2 regions of the Blastococcus sp. SYSU DS0533 genome follow, and region 1 is predicted to be linked to the other one. Evidence: riboswitches for the same ligand, from Rfam matches in the RefSeq annotation. Region 1 holds a riboswitch; the other holds the start of a gene.
What was found. A riboswitch is a leader RNA that binds a small molecule or an ion and turns the genes downstream of it on or off. The one in region 1 is predicted to bind cyclic di-AMP.
Positions count from the first base shown of each region.

Region 2: it holds a riboswitch for cyclic di-AMP, as region 1 does, so the genes downstream of both, ACI79W_RS03315 (hypothetical protein) here and ACI79W_RS06980 (C40 family peptidase) in region 1, are expected to answer to the same signal.

Region 1 is NZ_JBJGZZ010000004.1:109,429-116,519, reverse strand. It holds gene ACI79W_RS07015 (D-2-hydroxyacid dehydrogenase family protein) at 1-617, opposite strand, end outside; gene ACI79W_RS07010 (hypothetical protein) at 639-866, opposite strand; gene ACI79W_RS07005 (hypothetical protein) at 898-1,044, opposite strand; gene ACI79W_RS07000 (hypothetical protein) at 1,108-1,827, opposite strand; gene ACI79W_RS06995 (hypothetical protein) at 1,842-2,003, opposite strand; gene ACI79W_RS06990 (biotin carboxylase N-terminal domain-containing protein) at 2,100-2,849, opposite strand; gene ACI79W_RS06985 (helix-turn-helix transcriptional regulator) at 3,273-3,926, shown strand; cyclic di-AMP (ydaO/yuaA leader) riboswitch at 4,293-4,449, shown strand; gene ACI79W_RS06980 (C40 family peptidase) at 4,466-4,987, shown strand; gene ACI79W_RS06975 (hemerythrin domain-containing protein) at 5,037-5,519, opposite strand; gene ACI79W_RS06970 (Rieske 2Fe-2S domain-containing protein) at 5,516-6,454, opposite strand; gene ACI79W_RS06965 (SMP-30/gluconolactonase/LRE family protein) at 6,556-7,091, shown strand, end outside.
Region 2 is NZ_JBJGZZ010000002.1:39,469-46,559, reverse strand. It holds gene ACI79W_RS03325 (protein kinase domain-containing protein) at 1-176, opposite strand, end outside; gene ACI79W_RS03320 (hypothetical protein) at 835-1,131, shown strand; gene ACI79W_RS03315 (hypothetical protein) at 1,151-2,026, opposite strand; cyclic di-AMP (ydaO/yuaA leader) riboswitch at 2,280-2,418, opposite strand; gene ACI79W_RS03310 (bifunctional 3'-5' exonuclease/DNA polymerase) at 2,581-4,197, opposite strand; gene ACI79W_RS03305 (DNA-directed RNA polymerase subunit alpha C-terminal domain-containing protein) at 4,210-4,818, opposite strand; gene ACI79W_RS03300 (saccharopine dehydrogenase family protein) at 4,870-6,099, opposite strand; gene ACI79W_RS03295 (glycoside hydrolase family 13 protein) at 6,253-7,091, shown strand, end outside.

The DNA of each region.
Region 1 (7,091 bases):
AGGTGGACGGTGACGACGTCGGAGGTCGCGAAGAGCTCGTCGCGCTCGACCCGGCGCGCCCCCGCCTCGGCGGCGCGCTCGTCGGTGAGGTTCTGGCTCCAGGCGACGACGTCCATGCCGAAGGCCTGCCCGATGCGGGCCACCTGCGCGCCGATCCGGCCCAGGCCGATGACGCCGAGCCGGGCGCCGTGCAGGTCGCCGCCGACCGTGGTCTGCCACCCGCCGGCGCGCACGGAGGCGTCCTCCTGCGGCAGGTGGCGGAGGGCGGCGAGCGCCAGCGCCCAGGTGAGCTCGACGGTCGAGGTGGCCGAGGAGGCGGTGCCGCAGACGGTGATGCCGAGCTCCGCGGCCGCGGCGACGTCGATGGACTTGTTGCGCATGCCGGTGGTCACCAGCAGCCGCAGGCCGGGCAGCCGCTCGAGGACGGCGCGGTCGAACCGGCTGCGCTCGCGCATGGCCAGGACCACGTCGAAGCCGCGCAGCCGCGCGACGAGCGCGTCCGGGCCGGCGGCGGTGTCGTGGAACTCGACGACCTCCGCCGGCCCGGGCAGCAGCGACCAGTCGCAGTACCCGGCGGCGGCGGACTGGTAGTCGTCCAGGACGGCGATGCGGTGCACGCCCGAAGGTCTACCGGATGCTCAGCCCTGCGGCCCGGTGGCGTCGGACATGCCGGCCGGCTTGTCGCCGTCGTCACCGGCGGGCACCCGCGTGACGTCGTCGGACATGCCGCCCTGCGCCGCCCGCGGCGACTGCTCCGGCGCGGCGCCGACCTCGCCCTCCTCCGGCGTCTCGCCGGGCAGGCCCTGCTCGGCGGACGGGTCGTTGGTACCGCCGTACGGGCGGCCGGTCATGGATCCCTCGGTCATCGCTGCTCCTCTGCGAACGCGCCCACGCGGGTCAGCGCGGCTTGGTGCCGCTGCCCTTGCCCTTGTTGGAGAAGTTGGAGATCGCGTCCTTGATCTTCTGCTGGTTCTGCGGCTTCCGGGCCTCGTCGACGGCCTTCTTGGCCAGTCCGCTCTTGGCCAGCTTGCTCATGATTCCCATGCGGGGGTGGGTGCCCGTTCCGGTCGCGTCCATGCGTCGGCGGCCCGCACTGTCACGGCGGCGTCATCCGGCGGGCCGCGCCTCCTCGTCGGCGTCCGCGCCGGCGCCGGGGTCGCGGGCGAGCAGGTAGGTGGCGACGCCGAGGACGAGCCCGGCGACCCCGGACAGCACGACGATCGCCGGGGCGCCGACGTCGCCGAGGACGGCGGTGAGCAGGTCGCGGGAGCGGGAGGTCGGGTCGGCGAGGACCACCCCGACGAAGACGGCGACCAGCACCCCGGCCCCGGCGGCGGCGACGTGCGCGAGCCGCCCGTTGAACCCCATGCGGTCGCTGACGCTGCGGGCGGCCCTGACGATGCGGCCGGCGCGGAGGATGCGCAGGGCGCCGACGGTGCGGACGAGGCGGAGGACCTGCACCGGGCCGAGCGCGAACACCACGGCGACGACGACCGCGGCGGTGAGCGCGAGCAGCCCGAGGTGGCCGCGGATCCAGGCGCGCTTGTCCTCGGCGACGACCAGCAGGATGACGGTCTCGGCGACGAGGACGAGACCGCTGACGACGTCGACGACGTGCCCGGCGGTGCCCAGCGTCCCCTCGGCGACGGTGAGGAACATGGCCGGGATCGAGGCCAGCGCCGCGACGAGGACCGGCAGGGCGAGCCGCTCCTGCCAGCGCTCCTCACGGGTCTTCGCCGGAGCGCCGTGGGCGGACCCCGGAACGGGAGCGACCCCCGGCCGCGAGACGGGTGCCTCGGGACCGGGGGTCGCTCCGCGGCTCCGCACGGTGCGGGGCGGGGTCAGCGGACGGCGCCGCGACCCTTGCCGCTGCCGGCGCCACCGCTCTTGTTCTGGAAGTCCGCGATGAACTTCTTGATCTTCGCCTGGTTCTGCGGCTTCTTGGCCTCCTGGAAGATCTTGGCCGCCACACCGGACGCGATGAGCTTCCGCATCATTCCCATGTCTGCCTCCTCGTCGTCGCACCGGCTGCCGCCGGCGCAGTGCTCGTCGTCCTCCGTGCCCCGCCGCGCGGCCCGTCAACCACCCGAGCGGGTGGTTCACCAGGTGTCGACGTGCGGGCGAACCCGCCCCGCCGGCCGCGGCGTGGCGGCGACTTCGCGGGTGAGCGTGGCGATCCAGCGGCGCGTGTCGGCCGGGTCGATGACGTCGTCGATCTCCCAGTGGGCGGCGACGTTGAGCCCGCGGCCCTTCTCGTAGGCGGCGGCGACGGCGGCCTCGTAGGCGGCCTGCCGCTCGGCGTCGTCCTCGATGGCGGCGAGCTCCCGGCGCATGCCGAGCCGGACCGCACCCTCCAGGCCCATCGGCCCGAACTCGCTGGTGGGCCAGCCGACGGTGAACCGCGGCACCTTGGTGCTACCGCCGGCCATGGCTTGCGCGCCCAGGCCGTAGGCCTTGCGGAGGACGACCGTCCCGATCGGCACCGAGAGGTTGGCGCCGATGAGCGCCTTGTCACCCAGGACGGCGAGGTCTTCGGGGGCCGGCCCCACGACGGTGACGCCGGCGTCCGCGCAGGCCCGGGTCAGGTCGGGGGTCTCGGAGAGGAAGCCGTAACCGGGGTGCACGAAGGCGCAGTCGGTGGCGAGCGCGGCCTCGACGATCGCCGCGGGGTCGAGATAGGCCGCCGGCCCGCTCCCGAGGAGGACGTGCGCCTCGTCGGCGGCGGCGACGTGCGGTGCGTCGGGCTCGTCGGCGGCGGTGACGGCGACCGAGGCCCATCCCTCGGCGGCGGCGGCGCGGGCGATGCGGACGGCGATCTCGCCGCGGTTGGCGATCAGCAGGCGGGCCACCCGGCGATGCTGCCATGCAGCCCGTCGGTGCTGTGGTGGCGGTGACCGTGGGCAGGCCCCTGTCGCGGACCCGCCGGGGGCGACTGCTGCCCCGGCCGGAGCGGGAGAGGTTGCTCGAGGACAGTCGCCCTCTGCCCCGCGGGCGTGGGCAGAGACCCAAGCGCCCGACCCCCACACCCACCCGCGGCACAGTCGCCCTCTGCCCCGCGGGCGTGGGCAGGGACCCAAGCGCCCGACCCCCACACCCACCCGCGGCACAGTCGCCCTCTGCCCCGCGGGCGTGGGCAGGGACCCAAGCGCCCGACCCCCACACCCACCCCCGGCACAGTCGCCCTCTGCCCCGCGGATGTGGGCACAGAGCGACTGTCCACAGAAGGGCACATGGGGTCGCTCCTCACCGCGCCCGGCGGACACGCTCGGCGAGTGCGGGACGACGGGGTTGCACGGGACTTCGATCTCTGCGGACTGCTGCGGCGGATCCGCCGCCGGGCCGACCTCTCCCAGCGGGAGCTGGCGGAGCGGCTGGGCCTCTCGAAGTCCACCGTGGCCGCCGTGGAGGCCGGTGCCCGCGGCGTGGACGCCCGGCTGCTCGCAGCAGCCGCGGAGCTGGCCGGTCTCCGGCTCGGCCTGCTCGACGAGGCGGGTCACCGGGTGGAGCGCATGGCACCGGGCACCGTCCGCGACAGGGCCGGCCGGCGGTTCCCCGCCCACCTGGACACGATGCTCAGCGAGGAGCGCGCGTGGCGGTGGGAGCACCGGCCCGGGCGACCGCGACCGACGTACACCTTCGACCGGCGGAGTCCCTGGGAGGACGCAGCCGACCGCGCCCGCGGCCGCCCGGACGACCACCTCGTCTCCCAGCCTGGCGACGCGCCGGAGGAGCGCGCCGCGGCCCGGCGGGCCGCCGCCGCGCGACGGCGGCAGGAGGAGCGGCAGCGGCGCTTCGAGTCCGGGGCCTTCCGGCACCTCGACGACGGCTGGACGTGCACGTGCCCGCCGGCGTGCGACGACCTCGACGACGGCAACGGCCGGCCGGCGCACGCCGCGGAGTGCCCGTGCGGCTGCGACGTCGGCTGAACGCCGGGACCGCGGCGCCACGCCGGGCTGCGCGCCGCGGCCCCGCCTCGCCGATCCACGTCGGCCGGCACCCCGCTCCAGCTCCTGGCTACGGCGCCGCTCGATTCGTGCACGCAGCGTTGAGCCACGCCGTCGACAGGAGAAGTACCCGGCCGACAGCAGTGCGTGACGGGATGCCGGTCCAGCGCTCCGGCGGCCGGCGCAACCCCGGTGGTCGGCTGGCGAGTCGCGGTCGGCGCGACGGGCCGGGCAGCACCCGGGAGCGCCGGCGGGCGGCGTGTCGGTCGCGTTGTGACCTTTCCGTGACCGACCTAGCGTTCCCCGCGGTCCGGCCGGGACCCGCCGTCACCACCCCCGGTGACACCCGGACGGACACCGCCGAACCGGGCGCCGGCACCCGCCGTCGTCCGGACCGGGGACCCACCGCAGTCCTGGGGTGAAGCGCCACCGGCCAGTCCGGGGCGCCGGGCGCGTTCCCCGCCCGAACCCGTCAGCTCACCCGGTAGGCGGTCACGGAGAACAAGGAGAAGCCGTCGTCCATGACGACCACTCGCACGTCCACGAACCGTCGTTCCGTCCGCGGGGCCGCCCTCGCCCTGCTCACCGGTGCCGGCATCGCCCTCACCCCGTTCGCCGCCACCGCCTCCACCGGTGACGGCGGGGGCGGCGGTACCGGCACCGTCGTCACCAGCACCGTCGTCGCCCCCAACCACGCCGCGCAGGTCGCCGTCGACACGGCCCTGGCCCAGCAGGGCAAGCCCTACGTCTGGGGCGGCACCGGCCCGGGCGGCTACGACTGCTCGGGCCTGACGTGGTCGGCCTACCAGGCGGCGGGCGTGGAGATCCCGCGGACCTCGCGCGCCCAGTCGACCGCCGGGGTCTACGTCGACCGCGCGAACCTGCAGCCCGGCGACCTGATCTTCTTCTACGACCCGGTGGGCCACGTCGGCATGTACATCGGCGACGGCCTGATGGTCCACTCCTCGACCTACGGCAACCCCGTCGCGGTCGTGCCCGTGGACTCCATGTGGGGCTACAACACCGCGCGTCGCATCGTCTGACGGCTCGGTTCCCCGGCCGTGCCCGCACGGCCGGGGAACGGCCGCTCGGCTACACGTGACGCAGCGTCGCCCGCTTCAGCCGCACGATGAGCCGCATCGCGCCGGACTCCTCGAGCTCCCGCTTCCGGGCACGCAGCTGCTCGCCGAGCTGCTCGAGGCGCTCCTCCCCCAGGGCGTGCGACTGGGGGAACATCCGCTGCTCCTCCTCCATCGTGTGGTGGCGCACCGTCTTCTCGAGCATCCGCACCTCGGTGCTGAACTCCGGGTCGGTGACGTCCATGCGCATGACGGTGGCGACCTGGTCGTCGATCTGCCGGTGCTCGGCATGCGCGAGCGCCAGCAGCGGCGAGACGTCGGGCACCGCCGGGTAGAACAGCTCGTCCTCGATCTGCGCGTGGACCTCGATCTCGCGCAGGAACCGGTCGCGCAGCTCCTCCCGCCGGCCGGCCTGGCCGTCGGTGGTCTCCGCCAGCTCGCGGAGCAGCCCGCGCAGCACGTCGTGGTGCGCGATCAGAACCTCGTCGGCCTTCACCGGGACGCCTCCTCCACCGTCGTGACCGCCGTCGGGGTGCGCCAGCGGGCCCGCCGCCGCACCTCCACCGCGCCGTCGCGGACCCGGGTGTCGTAGCAGGGCAGCGGAGCCGTGGCCGGCCCCTGCGCCGGCTCCCCAGTGTCGACGTCGAACCGCGACCCGTGCCACGGGCAGACCAGCTCGTCGCGGTGCAGCCAGCCCTCGGCCATCGGGCCGCCCAGGTGCGGGCAGCGACCGGCGAGCGCCCGCACCTCGTCGTCGCTGCGGACCAGCACCACCGGGACGCCGTCGGCCGCGACCTCCACCGGCTCGCGGTCGGGGAGGTCGGCGAGGCGGGCCACCGGGGTGAACACCCGCGGGGACCGCCCGGCCGCGGAGTGGTCGACGCCGAGCCGGTGGCGGTAGGAGAGCACCCCGCCCAGGTAGCCGCTGGCGAGCACGAGGGCGTAGCCGGCGGCTGCGGTCACCCGCGCCCGCCCGGGACGACCGCGGCCCCGGTCGGCGAACGACCAGGTGTAGAGCGCCAGCGCGGTGCTGTTGAGCCCACCGTGGACCATGCCTACCCGGCGGGCCTCGTCGTGGGCGTGCTGCCAGTCGGTCAGCCCGGTCGCCGCCGCGCCGACGGCACCGGCGATCCCGAGCCCGACCACCGTGCGCGCCGCCTGCCCGGCACCCGGGCCCCCGCGGCCGGCGGCGGCCAGGCCGTCGAGCAGGGCGGCCGCGCTCCACGAACCGATCGGCACGGTGACCAGGAACGGGTGCAGCGGGTGGCCGAACCAGACGCCGTGCAGCAGGTCCTGCAGCGGGCGGGCGTAGCGGCCGGCCAGCAGGAACGTCAGCGAGATCCCGTGCTCCACCTGGTAGCCGGGCGCGTCGAGCACCTGCCACGCCTCGACGCGGCGCACCGCGCGCTCGAGGAGGCCCCGGACGCTCACGGCTGCACGTCTTCCGTCGGCATGGAGCGACCGTGCCCACGCCGGCGGAGGGGAAAACAGGAGGTGGTCGGCGGGTGCGGGAGGTCGTAGCGTCCCGCGGCATGGCTGATCGAGCGTTCCGGACGGTGCTGGAGGGCGGTTCCTACTTCGAGGCGCCGCGGTGGCGCGACGGGCAGTGGTGGGTGTCGGACTTCTACCGGCGCACCGTCAGCCGGGTCGCCCCGGGCGGCCCGGAGACCGTCGTCCTCGAGGTGGAGGCGCAGCCCTCGGGGCTGGGCTGGCTCCCCGACGGCTCGCTGCTCGTCGTCTCGATGAAGGACCACCGGCTGCTGCGGGTCACCGACGGCGAGGTGACCACCCACGCCGACCTCTCCGCCGTCTGCAGGGGGCACCTCAACGACATGGTGGTCGACACCGCCGGCCGGGCCTACGTCGGCGACTTCGGCTTCGACCTCATGGGCGGCGGGGCGCCCGCCCCGGCGTCGGTCAAGCGGGTCGACCCCGACGGCACGGTGACCGTCGTCGCCGAGGGGCTGCGCTTCCCGAACGGCTCGGTGATCACCCCCGACGGCGGCACGCTGCTCGTCGGCGAGACGTGGGGCAACCGCTTCTCGGCCTTCGACATCGCCACCGACGG
Region 2 (7,091 bases), on a different contig from region 1:
CGGGCGACGAAGACCGGGTCGTCGGCGAACTCGCTGCGCAGCACCTTGACCGCCACCGTCCGGTGGAGCTGCAGGTCGCGAGCGCGCCAGACCTCACCCATGCCGCCGACGGCGATGAGCTCGTGGAGCTCGTACCGGCCGTCCAAGCAGCGTCGGCTGGTCTCGGCCGTGGTCACTCCCGGTCTCCTCGTGTGCTGCCGCGAGGTGCCCCCCGCGCGTCGTCCCGTGCCGTGCGCACCCAACGGGGGTGCCCGCCCGGGCGGGGGCTGAACCCCGTCGGGCCCGATCGGCTGGGATCGGCAGCTCACGGCGGGCGACCGCGGGGCCGCCGGCAGCTTCTCGTAGGGTGCCTCGCGGGCCCTCCGGCTTCGACCCCGTCCCCACCGGCAGGCGCACCCGCGTCGTCCTCGTCACCGGCGCGGGCTCCCGGCTCGGCGAGGAGACGGCCCGCCAGTTCGCCGCCCTCGGCACGACCTCGCGCTCTGCGCCCGGCGCACCGACCGGCTCGACGCCCTGGCCGAGGAGATCCGCTCGGCCACCGGTCGGCGGGTGGAGATCGCCGCCCTCGACATCACCGACGCCGACGCGGGTCCCGCGGTCTTCGCCGCGTTCGCCGGGGCGTTCGGCGCACCGACCGGGTGGCCCTCGACGCCGGGCTCGGGAAGGGCGCTGCCCCGGGGACCGGCCGCGCCGACGTCGACCGCGAGACGGGGGTGACCAACTCCGCCGGCGCGCTGGCCCAGACCGAGGCGGCGCCGGAGATCTTCCGCCGGCAGGGCCGCGGACACCTGGTGCTGATCCCCTCGGGCGGCGCTGCGCGGCATGCGCCGGTCGATGACCACCTACGCCGCCACCACGGCCGGCGTCGCCTCGCTCGCCGAGGGCGTGCGCAGCGAGTGCATCCCCGGTGCGGACGTCCCGGTCGTCCACCCCGGCTGCATCCGCTCGGAGATCAACCAGCACGTGCAGCAGCGCACCCGCTGCATGGTCGACACACCGACCGGTGTCCGGGCGGTGGTGGCCGCCGTCGAGGCCCGGCGGACCACGGCGTACGTCCCGGCGTGGCCCTGGGCGCCGATCGGGCTCGCCATGCGGGTGCTGCCCCTGTCCGTGGTCCGCCGGCTCACCTAGGCACCCGGCGCACGGGGGATCAGTTGTAGTTCACGTGCACGTGGTCGAAGTGGTTGGCCGTCGCGCTCCCGCGGTTCTCCATGGCCTTCCAGGAACCGCCCGGCGAGGACAGCATCCGCTGCTGCCAGATGAGGTAGTCCACGCCGAGCTCGTCCCAGTGCGCCCGGTGGTACTCGACGATCGCGTCGCCCAGGGCGGCGTTCGACATCACCATGTAGTCGAGCGCCAGACCCGAGGGGTGCCCGCCCGGGTCGGCCGCGCTGGCGCGGGTGCCACCGAGGGTGATCCCCGCGGCACCGGGCACGTTGCTGACCACGGCGTCGGCCGCGGCCTGGGTCTGCGGCCGGACGTTCCCGGCGGTGTTGCTGATCCGGGCCACGGCCGTGGCCGCCACCGAGGCCGCCGCGGTCGCCGCGGCCCGGGCCTGCGTCGTCGGGCTCGCCGGGGCCGCCGCCGCCTGCCGCTCGGCGGCGGCCGCCGCGGCAGCGGCCTCCTCGGCCGCCTTCTTCTCCGCCTCCGCCCGGGCCAGGGCCTCCGCCTCGGCCTTCTGCCGGTCGAGCTCGGCCTGGTCGGCCGCGGCCTGGGCCTGCTGGGCGGCGACCTGGTCGGCCTCCCGGGTGCTGCGGCTGGCTGCGAGGCCCTCCAGGGGCGCCAGGTCCTCGGTGACGTCGATCGGGCCCGACTGCGCGGACAGGCCGAGCGCCTGCGCGACGCTCACCGACTCCGAGGTGCGGGCCTCGGCCTGGGCGGTCGGCTCGACGCCGACGAGGCTGTTGACCAGGACGGCGCCGGCGACCGCGACGCCGAGGTAGAGCGCCGGTCGGCGGACGGCCGCGGGCGGGCGGCGGAGGGCGAGCGGGCCACGTCGGCCGGTGGTGGTGCTGCGAGGGTCCATGGTGTTCGGGTGCTCCGGGGTGTGAGCGCGACCGGCCGCCGGAGGGCGGGTCGCGGAGGATGCGGACAGCGGGCCCGGGCGCGGGTCACGGGGCCGCCGGGCACCGGGGGGGCCGGTGCGGCTCGACGGCGGGCGACCGGCGGGACGCCGGGCAGCGCGTGCGATCAGATCCGCGGACGCGCCCGGAGGCGGCGGTGCCGGCGGGCGCAGGGTCGTGCGGCGGTGCAGGGGCGCGCCATGCGGCGGCTCTCCGTTTCTTCCGTCTGCCGCCTACCGGGTTAGCTGACGGATTCGGGCGGGAAGCGGCCCTACCCGCGGCGGGACGTGCCCGGCGCAGGATTCACCCCAGTGCTGCGGTGGGTCCCCGGCTCGCCCCGGAAGGCGACTCGGCGGCGCCCGGCGGACCTCCCCGGTGGGGAGTGAACGACCGTCCGGGCCCAGCCACCGTAACCGCCGTTATGCAGTCGTGACAATCAGCAGGCGCGGAATTCCACGACGTGATGTGTGTCGCGGTGACCTGCACCGCCGGTCGGTGGTGTATCGCGCGCGAATCGTCAGCCGGCGTCGGCCCAGGACCGAACGACGGCCACGTCGAGCGGGAAGTCGACGGGGAAGGCGCCGAACAGGAGCCGGCCTGCGGTCGACGCAGCGGCACGGACCGCGCCGGCCACCTCGCCGGCCAGGTGGTCGGGCGTGTGCACCACCACCTCGTCGTGCAGGAAGAACGCCAGGTGCGGCCGCGCCCCCACGTCGCCCTCCCCACCGAGCCGCCAGAGCCGGTTGCGGAGGTCGGCCAGCCAGCACAGCGCCCACTCCGCCCCGGTGCCCTGGACGACGAAGTTGCGGGTGAACCGGCCCCAGGCGCGGCGGGCCCGGTCGCCCTCCTCGTGCGGCCACGCCCCCGGGAGCGGCGACCCCCGCCCGAGCAGGGTGTGCACCACCTCTCCGCGCTCGCCGGTCCGGGCGGCCTCCTCCACCAGGCCGACGGCCCGGGGGTAGCGCCGGGCCAGGCGGGGCAGCATCCGCCCGCTCTCACCCCGGGTGCCGCCGTACATCGCACCCAGGATGCCGAGCTTGGCCTCCGCCCGCGTGGCCACGGTGCCGGCGGCGACCATCCCCTCGTACAGGTCGGCGGCGCGCGCGGCCTCGGCCATGGCGCCGTCGCCGCTCATGCCGGCCAGCACCCGCGGCTCGAGCTGGGCGACGTCGGCGACGACGAACCGCCACCCCTCGTCCGCCACCGCCGCGGGCCGGACGACGGTCGGCACCGACAGCGCCCCGCCCCCGGAGGAGGCCCACCGCCCGGTCACCACCCCGCCGGGCACGAAGACGGCGCGGAAGCGGCCGTCGCGCACCCACGTGTCCAGCCAGGTCCACCCGTTGGCCGTCAGCAGCCGCGAGAGCCTGCGGTACTCCAGCAGCGCCGGGATCCCCGGGTGGTCGAGCTGCTCCAGCGTCCAGGAGCGGGTGTCGGCGACCGGCAGGCCGATGTGCTGCAGCACCCGGAGCAGCTCACCGGGCGAGTCCGGGTTGAGGGCGGGGGCGCCGAACGACGCGCGGATCTCCCCCAGCAGCCGCTCGAGGACCGCCGGGCGCCCACCCGGCAGCGGTCGCGCCCCCAGCAGGCCGGTGAGCAGACGCTCGTGCACGTCGGCCCGCCAGGGCAGGCCGGTGTGCGTCAGCTCGGCGGCCACCAGCCCGCCGGAGGACTCCGCGGCGAGGAGCAGGGCCAGCCGGTCCCGCTGCGGGGAGGCGGCCAGCACCGCCTGCTGGCGCCGGTGCTCGGCGAGCGGGTCCAGCAGGTCGGCCGGGTCGGCGAGCGGGAACAGGGCCGACTCCGGCGGCGGGCCGGGCTGCAGCGCGTCCCACCCCTGGGTGTCCTCCCCGGCGAGCAGGTCCTGGGCCGCGAACGGGGACCGCCGCAGGATCGCGTGGCCCAGCCGGAGGTCGGTGCAGCGCTCGACGCGCACCCCGGCCGTCAGCAGCGCGGGGTACCAGCGGGTCGTGTCGTCCCAGACCCAGCGGACGGGCGCCGCACCGCCCTCGCGCTCCGCCACGTACCCGGCGACCGCCGCGGGGTCGAGGCGGGCGCTGCCTCGACCCGCTCCGCCGGCGTCGAGGTCGACGGCCTCGACCGCGTCGCCGCTGCGCCGGAGCAGGACCCGGTCCACCTGCTGCCCCGCCTACGGGGCGGCAGGGCCACCCCGGCCGAGCAGCCGGTGCAGGCAGCGCGCCGGGAGGCCCAGGACGACCCGGGTGACGTGCACGCCCAGGCGCAGCAGATCGGCGTAGTCCGGCGGGCGGACGGCGACCGGCGGCCCGCCCGCACCGGTCGACGGGCGGGCGGCGGCGGCCGGGGTGGCCGGCGGCTGGGATCGGGAGACCGCGGGCCCGGGCTCGGCGGCCCCGGGCTCGGCGGCCCCGGGCTCCGCGGGCTCGGACGCCGCCGGGACGAGGAGGTCGACCGCCGACCGGCGCCGCGGACCCCGCAGGGAGGCGAACGACGGGATGGCCGGCGCCACCGGGCCCTCCTCCTCGGATCCCGCGTTCCCGCCGTCGGCCGGAACCGGGCCGCCGACCGCCGGCCGCGCGGGCGGCTCGGGGACGACGGCCCGGATCGCGGCGACCAGGCCGGGGCCCAGCCCGGCGACGGCGCTGAGCTCCCGGTGCGTGAGGGCGGCGAGCGCCTCGGCCTCGGTGATCCCGACGCGGGTCAGCGCGGTGACCGCCCGCGCGGGCAGCCCGAGCTCCCGGATCGTCCCCGCGGGCTGTCCCGGTGCGCTGGTCGGCATGTCGGCCAACCCTAGCGATGCCCTCCCGCCGCCGCTGCGGTGGCGGTCGGATCAGACGGCGGCCACCTCGTAGGTGTGCCCGGCTGCGCGCAGCCGCTCGACCAGCACCTCCCCCATCGCCGTCGCCGGGGTGAGCGAGCCGGCCCGGGCGGGCAACCGGTCCTCGTCGAGGGCGAGCGCCAGGGCGGCCTCGCCGAGCATGACGGCGGTGGCCTTGTAGCCCGGATCGCCGCTGCCCGCCGCGGTCGCCCGGTAGCGGCGCCCGTCCTCGGTGGTGGCGTCGACCACCATGCGGAACCACCCCTTCTCCCGGACGGCCTCGCTCGGGCCGGTGCCGGGTGCCGGCAGCACCCGGTCCAGCAGCGCGCGGGTCGGCCCGAGGCTCATGGCCGACACGGTGGCGAGCAGGCCCGCGGTCACCCCGGCGGCGGTCACCGCTCCCACCGGCCCGCGGCCGGCGCCCATGACCTCCCCGTAGCGCAGCGCCCGCCCGTAGGCCCAGTCCTGGAGGGCGTTGCTCCGACGCACGATGCGGGTGTTGAAGGGCGCCATGACGAAGGGCGCCGTCCACCGGCCGTCCGGCGTCTGCGCGGGCATGCCGGCGTCGCGCGGCTGGGGCGTGTCCGGCTCCGCCGCGCGGTCGGGGCTCAGGGCGAACGGGTCGCCCACCACCCGGCGCCTGGCCGGGTCGGCCTGGAGCGCCTCCACCTGCGCGCGCATCGAGTCGATCGTCCCGCCGCTGAACCCGCCGCGGAGGGTGGCGACCAGCTGCACGTCGGTCAGCCCCCCGGCGCCGTCGGCAGCGGCCTGCCGGCCGAGCAGGAAGACGCTCAGGTCCGAGGGGATGGAGTCGTAACCGCAGGCGTGGACGATCCGCGCGCCGGTCTCCTTCGCCGGGGCGTCGCAGCGCTCGATCGCGTCCCGGACGAAGAGCACCTCCCCGGTGAGGTCGGCGTAGTGCGTGCCGGCCCGGGCGCACGCCTCCACCACCGGCAGGCCGTACCGGGCGTAGGGACCGACCGTCGTCACCAGCACCCGGGTGGCGCCGGCGAGGGCGTCCAGCGACGCCGCGTCGGTCGAGTCGGCCTCGACCAGCGCCCAGTCCCGGCCGCCGGAGGGCAGCGCGCGCCGGACCTGCTCGAGCCGCTCCCGCGACCGGCCGGCCAGCGCGATGCGGATCCCGGGCGGGGCGTGCTCGGCGAGGTAGCGCGCGAGCAGCCGGCCCACGAAGCCGGTGGCCCCGTAGACGGCGAGGTCGTAGGTACGTGCGTCTCCTGCCATGCGGCCATCCTGTCCTGCCGCGGGTCCGGTGTCCCCCTGGTCTCCGCCCGCGCCCGGCCCACCGCACGTCTCGGGGAGGTCACGACCCGGAACACGGGTCACTCCGACCCCCCGCGTCTTCGAGGAACCGCGGGGGGTGCCGATGGAGGTCGCATGGCAGTGCGGCTCGCATCGGTGCGGACCGCGACCCGTCGGCAGGTCGCGGAACGGTCGTCGACGTCCCCGTGGTGGCGGTCGGCGGTGGTGTACCAGGTCTACCTGCGCTCGTTCGCGGACGGGAACGGCGACGGGATCGGTGACCTCGCCGGCCTACGCTCCCGGCTGCCGTACCTGTCCTGGCTGGGCGTCGACGCGGTGTGGATCAACCCGCACTACCCCTCCGGGGGCGCCGACGGCGGTTACGACATCGTCGACTACCGCGCCGTCGACCCCGAGTACGGGGACGTGGCCGACCTGGAGGCGCTGGTCGCCGAGGCCCGCGCACTGGGCCTGCGGGTCGTGCTCGACGTCGTCCCGAACCACACCTCCGACCGGCACCCCTGGTTCCAGGCCGCGCTGGCCGACCCGGACTGCCCCGAGGCGGCGCGCTACCACTTCGCGCCGCCGTCGGAGGAGCCCCCCAACAACTGGCGGTCGCTCTTCGGCGGCCCCGCGTGGTCGCGCACCCCCGACGGCCGCTGGTACCTGCACCTGTTCGCCCCCGAGCAGCCCGACCTCAACTGGCGCGACCCCGCCGTCGCCGCCGACTTCGAGCGGACGCTGCGCTTCTGGCTCGACCGCGGCGTCAGCGGCTTCCGGGTGGACGTGGCCTACGGCCTGTTCAAGGACGCCGGCCTGCGGGACAACCCGGGCGCCTACTCCCCCACGCTGTTCGGCCACGGCCCCGAGCAGGCGATGACGTGGAACCAGCCCGAGGTGCACGACGTCTGGCGGCGCTGGCGGTCGATCTGCGACGAGTACCCCGACACCATGCTCGTCGGCGAGGTCTGCCT